DNA from 2 places in the Kitasatospora sp. MBT66 genome. Region 1 is predicted to be linked to the other one. Evidence: riboswitches for the same ligand, from Rfam matches in the RefSeq annotation. Region 1 holds a riboswitch; the other holds the start of a gene.
What was found. Region 1 has a riboswitch for S-adenosylmethionine ahead of thrC (threonine synthase). Riboswitches for the same ligand answer to the same signal wherever they lie in the genome.

Region 1 (3,159 bases):
GCGAAGGCCGTGTTGTACGCGAGGTAGGCCTCCCACTCGGTGCGGAAGCCGGCGTCGAAGACGGGGGCGGTCGGGGTGTTCCAGAGCAGGTGGTGGACGAACCAGAGGGTCGAGTTGGCGATGCCGTTGTAGGCGCGGGCGAAGGTCTCCGGGTCGATGCCGAGCATCCGGACGGCCTGGCCGCCGACGTCGTGGCCGGCCCGGTCGAGCCGGCCGTCCGGGGCCTCGCGGGCGGCCCTGCGGTCGGCGTCGGAGAGGGCGGCGCAGACCCAGACGGCGTCCGGGTCGTCGATCGCGGACAGCCCGGAGACCAGTCCGCCACCGCCTCTGCGGAGGGTCAGTGTGCCGTCGTCAGCGGTGCCGAAGGAGACCGGCCCCCGGTTGGACGCCACCAGTACCGCGGCGGCGCCGGTCGGATTCGAACGCTCGGTCGTGAGATCACCCATGGTTGGTTCGTTGCCGGGGGTCCGGGGCGGCAAACCCCCGGGACCGGTCATCGGCGTCGGGTGGCGTACTCGGGCACGGTGTGCATCGGCGGCCGCTCGGTCGCGGTGACCGGGTGGGTGTGGGCGGTGAAGGCGCGGGTCAGCGGGTCGCGGGTGAACTGGGTGAGCAGTGGGCGGACCAGGTCGGCGGAGGCCTTCAGTCGGTGGGTGCGGTCCAGTCTCTCCAGCGCGGTGCGGTAGATGGTGGCCGCCATCCGGCCGAGTGCCTGGGCGTCCTGGTGCCGGTGGTGGCGGATGCCGACGTCCACCTGTGCGAGCGCGTCCAGTCCGGCCGTCTCCAGGGCGTCGACGAGCAGGCCGAGCTCGACGCCGTAGCCGGTGGGGAAGGGCAGCCGTTCGAGCAGGGAGCGGCGGGCCGCGTACTCGCCGCCGAGCGGCTGGACGAAACCGGCGAGTTCCGGCCAGTGCAGATTGAGCAGCGGACGGGCGACCAGTTCGGTGACCCGGCCGCCGCCGGCCGGCACCACCGCGCCGTCGGTCTCCAGCGGCCGGTCGTACATGGCCTTGACCAGCTGGATGTCCGGCTCGGTGAGCAGCGGGCCGAGGATGCCGGAGACCAGGGCGGGGTCGAACTCGCGCAGGTCGGCGTCCACGAAGCAGACGATCTCGCCGCGGGTGACCAGCAGCGAACGCCACAGCACCTCGCCCTTGCCGGGGGCGGCGGGCAGCCGGGGCAGGACGGCGTCCCGGTGGACGACGGTGGCCCCGGCCTCGGCGGCGACCTCGGCGGTGCCGTCGACGGAGCCGGAGTCGACCACCACCAGCTCGTCCACCAGCGGTAGTCGCTCCATCAGCTCCCGCCGGATGACCCGGACGATCTCGCCGACGGTGGCCTCCTCGTCCAGGGCGGGCAGGACGACGCTGACGGTGCCCGCCGGGCCGAGGGCGCGCTTGGCGGCCGGGAGGGTGTGAACCGGTCGGTCGGCCGCGGTCCACGAGCGCCGGCGCAGCCAGGACGCGGTCTCGGGGAGGAGCGCGGGGGTCGGTTCGGCGGGCACTGTGCTCTCCTCGACGGGATCGGTTGGGACGGGTCATCTCGCGTGGCGGACGGTCGGGTTCGGGACCGATGCCTTCGGATACAGTCTTCGTACAGCGATCGGACCTTCGCACGCCGGGGTCGCCGCTGAGCACAACCCACAACTTCACAGAGCTCATCCAGAGGGACTGAGGGAACGGCCCGTTGACGTCCCGGCAACCTTCTCGCACGGCTGGCTTCACGCCCCGGCGGGACAGGTGCCAATTCCGGCCCGGGCGCGACCGCGTCACGGGGAAGATGAGGAGAGAGGCCTCCGCCCATCATGGCTATCGACACCGCCGCACCCGTCACCGCCACCGTTGACCTCGGCCCCGCCACCGCGCTGTCCTGTCGCGAGTGCGGCACCCGGTTCCCGCTCGGTCCCAGCTTCGCCTGTCTCGAGTGCTTCGGTCCGCTGGAGATCGCCTACGACTTCGGCAGCGAGGGCGCCGAGGAGCTGCGCAAGCGGATCGAGGCCGGTCCGGCGTCGATCTGGCGCTACGCGCCGCTGCTGCCCGTCCCGGCCGACGTGGCGACCAAGCCGAACCTCAACCCGGGGTGGACCCCGCTGGTGAAGGCGGACAACCTGGGCCGCGAGCTCGGCTTCACCGGGCAGCTGCACATCAAGGACGACTCCGGGAACCCGACCCACTCCTTCAAGGACCGCGTGGTGGCCTGCGCCATCGAGGCGGCCCGGGTGTTCGGCTACACCACGCTGTCCTGCTCCTCGACCGGCAACCTGGCCGGCGCGGTCGGCGCGGCGGCGGCCCGGGCCGGCTTCCGGTCCTGCGTGTTCATCCCGCACGACCTGGAGCAGGGCAAGGTCGTGATGGCCGGCGTGTACGGCGGCGAGCTGGTCGGCATCGAGGGCAACTACGACGATGTGAACCGCTTCTGCTCGGAGCTGATCGGCGACCCGGCCGGCGAGGGCTGGGGCTTCGTCAACGTCAATCTGCGGCCGTACTACGGCGAGGGCTCCAAGACGCTCGCCTACGAGATCTGCGAGCAGCTCGGCTGGCGGCTGCCGGAGCAGATCGTGATCCCGGTCGCCTCGGGCTCCCAGCTCACCAAGATCGACAAGGGTCTGCAGGAGCTGATCAAGCTGGGCCTGGTCGAGGACCGGCCGTACCGGATCTTCGGTGCCCAGGCGGAGGGCTGCTCGCCGGTCTCGGCGGCCTACAAGGCCGGCCACGACGTGATCCGGCCGGTCAAGCCGGACACCATCGCCAAGTCGCTGGCGATCGGCAACCCGGCCGACGGCCCGTACGTGCTGGACATCGCCCGGCGCACCGGCGGCGCGGTGGAGGACGTCACGGACGTGGAGGTCGTGGCGGCGATCCGGCTGCTGGCCCGGACCGAGGGCATCTTCGCCGAGACCGCGGGCGGCGTGACCGTCGGCGTGCTCAAGAAGCTGGTCGAGACCGGACAACTGGACCCGTCGAAGGAGACCGTCGCCATCAACACCGGTGACGGGCTGAAGACCCTCGACGCCGTCTCCGAGGCCGGCATGACCGCCGTCATCCGGCCGACCCTGGACGCCTTCCGGGGCGCCGGCCTGGCCTCCGCCTGACCCTGCCGCCCCCCTGATCGATCCGCCCAGCGCCCGAAACGAGGAGACCCCCATGAGCGCCAACGTCC
Region 2 (3,159 bases), on a different contig from region 1:
GCGGGGTCGAGGTCACCGGCGGGCGGCCCGTGGGCAGGGCGGTGGTGGCATTCGGCGAGTCCACCACCGACGGGTTCGGCGCCACCGTCGACGGCGACGACCGCTACCCCGACCTGCTCGCCGAGCGGCTCCTCGCCACCGGCCGGCCGCGGCCGGTGCTCAACGCCGGCATCGGCTCCAACAAGCTGCTCGCCGATTCCGCCTGCGCCGGGGACAGCGCCCTGCGCCGGTTCCGGCGCGATGTGCTCGACCGGCCGAACGTCGGCACCGTCATCGTCTCCCACGGCATGAACGACATCCTCCGCAGCGGCGACCAGATCTGCGGCGTGGACCGCGACGACCCGCCGGTGACGCTCCAGCGGCTGATCGACGCCCACCGCACCCTCATCCGGGCCGCCCACGCCCGAGGCGTCAAGGCCGTGGGCGCCACGCTGATGCCCTTCGGCGGCGCCCCCTTCTGGACCGCGCAGACCGACCGGCTGCGCCGCGACCTGAACGAGTGGATCCGTACCTCCGGCGCGTACGACGCGGTGGCCGACTTCGACCGGGCCGTCGACCCCGAGGACACCGGAGCGATCCCGGACGGCTACCACGCCGGCGACCACCTCCACCCCGGGCCGCTCGGATACCGCGTCATGGCGGACAGCATCGACCTCGACAGCCTGGGCTGACGAACCGGGGCCGCAGGGGCGGACACCCCCGCGACCGGGGGCCCGTCAGGTGACGCGGAGGGCCTCGGTGAGGCGGTCGGCCGCCTCGACGACCGTCTGCGAGAGCAGGGCGCCGGGGTGGCGGGTGAGCCGTTCGATCGGACCGGAGACCGTGACGGCGGCCACCACCCGGTTGGCCGGGCCACGGACCGGCGCGGAGACGGACGCGACCCCGAGCTCGCGTTCCCCGATCGACTGGGCCCAGCCCCGGCGCCGGACGCCGCTCAGCGCCGTCGCCGTGAAGCGCGCCCCCTGGAGGCCCCGGTGGAGCCGCTCCGGTTCCTCCCAGGCCAGCAGGACCTGGGCGGCGGCGCCGACCTTCATCGGGAGGGTGACCCCCACCGGGACGGTGTCGCGCAGGCCGGAGAGGCGCTCGGCGGCGGCCACGCAGATGCGGACGCCGCCCTGCCGGCGGTAGAGCTGGGCGCTCTCCCCGCTGACGTCGCGCAGCCGGGCCAGGACCGGGCCGGCGGCGGCCAGCAGCCGGTCCTCCCCGGCGGCCGCCGAGAGCTCGCCGAGCCGGGGGCCGAGGATGAACCGGCCCTCCACGTCCCGGGCGACCAGCCGGTGCTGCTCGAGCGCGACGGCGAGCCGGTGCGCGGTGGGTCGGGCCAGGCCGGTCACGGCCACGAGTCCGGCCAGGGTGGCCGGACCGGCCTCCAGGGTGCCGAGGATCGAGGTGACCTTGTCGAGCACGCCGACGCCACTCGTGTTCTCCATGGATGTCTCCGTCTCAGATCCCGCGAGCCGCCAGGGGGCGCGCTCACGGAGGCCCCCCGCAGGGAGCCGGGGGGTGGTCAGCGAGGGCGGGCCGCAGAAGTTGGCCGATTGCCTGCGCCGGGCACGAGACGGGTACGCGAAAGGTCCGGGATGGGAAGCGCCCGGGGGAAGGACAGCACAGAAAGCACCGTGTCTCCTCATCTTTCCCGCGCCACATTGGCGACAGGCCGGAGTTGGCACTGATCCCGATCGGCACGGCGCGTACTTCGGACGCCGGGTCGAACGGGGAGCTGCCGGGGCTTCGTAGGGCCGGTCCCTCCACCCCTCTGGATGATTCGCGGAGAACGATACAAGACTCCCCCTCCCGCCTGCCAAGCCCGCCCCCCGGCTGCGGCCGGGCAGTGCCGGCGGGAGCCCGGCGCTGTCGGCGCGGTGTCCTACAGTCGGGCCGTATGACGACCTTGATCACCGAGGGCGGCCCGGTCGCGGCCGACGCGACGGTCACGCGCATCGGCGGCGTGCCGCTCGCCCCGCCCGGCACCGCCTGGCCGTCCTGTGCCGATTGCGGCGGCCCGATGCAGTTCCTCGCGCAGATCGTGCTGGACGGGTCCGGCGCGGCCGTCACCGGAGGTCCGGGGCAGCAGGACCGGCTGCTGGTGCTGTTCGCCTGCCAGAACCGTCCGGGTGTCTGCCAGGACTGGGAGGCCCGCTCGGGTGCCAACCTCGCGCTGATTCTCCCGGCCCAGGGGCTGGTGCCGATTCCCCTTCCGGTGCCGGCCGACCTCGACGAGGGCGAGGCCGAGGAGGAGGACGACCCGGACGACCCGGACGACCCGGACGAGGACGAGTTCGAGGACGAAGAGGAGGACGAGGACGAAGAGGAGGACGAGGACGAGGTCCTGCTCCTCGGCGCCACCCGCGCCGCCGAACCCCAGCACCTCCCGGACGCCCCGGACTTCGACAGTGCCCGCGCCGCCTGGGCGGCCCGGACCGGCCGCCCCCGGAACCACGTCCTCGGCCGGCTCAACGGCACACCGGCCTGGCTCCAGTACGACCAGACGCCGAGTTGTGCGACCTGCGCGGAGCCGATGCGGCTCGCCGTCCAGCTCCAGGAGGGACCCGATCCCCTCACCGCCATGAACTTCGGCAGCGGCCGGGCCTACGCCTTCACCTGCTCCCCCTGCACCGAGGCGGCGTTCCTCTGGCAGTGCTGAACTGCACCCGCCGGCTCACTCCGCCAGGACGGTGGCGATCCGGCGGATCAGCTCGCGGCTGCGCTCCCGGTCGGCGACGTCCACGACCGTCAGCACCTCCGGGTTCGCGGCCGCCCACAGCATCGCGACATGGACCAGCAGGGCGAACAGCACCTCGGGCTCGAACCGGGTCGAGACCCGGCCGTCGGCCTGCCCCCGGGCGATGTCGGCGCTGCGCCTGCGCACCTCGGCGACGGCGAGCTCGTTGAAGGCGTCGCCGTGCTCCAGCCGCTGCCAGGTGATGATCCGGGGCATGTCCGGGTCCGCGGCGTAGAGGTCGCCCAGACCGGCCGCGAACCCGGGCAGGTCGTGCACGTCGAGCGGCACGCTCACCACGATCTGCTCGACCAGCTCGTTCCAGACCGCCTCGAACAGCCCGGCCTTGTTCCCGAAGTAGTGGTAGATCTGCGCCTTGTTGCTCCGCGCGGCGGCGGCGATGCGGTCGACGCGCGCGCCGTTCAGCCCGTGTGCGGCGA

Region 2: another riboswitch for S-adenosylmethionine. It lies ahead of BI06_RS35060 (IclR family transcriptional regulator); the one in region 1 lies ahead of thrC (threonine synthase).

The regions. Positions count from the first base shown of each region.
Region 1 is NZ_JAIY01000008.1:503,773-506,931, reverse strand. It holds gene BI06_RS23730 (trehalose-6-phosphate synthase) at 1-446, opposite strand, end outside; gene BI06_RS23725 (glucosyl-3-phosphoglycerate synthase) at 494-1,504, opposite strand; SAM riboswitch class I at 1,655-1,786, shown strand; gene thrC (threonine synthase) at 1,805-3,091, shown strand; gene BI06_RS23715 (ubiquitin-like small modifier protein 1) at 3,144-3,159, shown strand, end outside.
Region 2 is NZ_JAIY01000014.1:125,225-128,383, reverse strand. It holds gene BI06_RS35065 (SGNH/GDSL hydrolase family protein) at 1-671, shown strand, start outside; gene BI06_RS35060 (IclR family transcriptional regulator) at 717-1,430, opposite strand; SAM riboswitch class I at 1,625-1,767, opposite strand; gene BI06_RS35055 (DUF1963 domain-containing protein) at 1,883-2,644, shown strand; gene BI06_RS35050 (TetR family transcriptional regulator) at 2,660-3,159, opposite strand, start outside.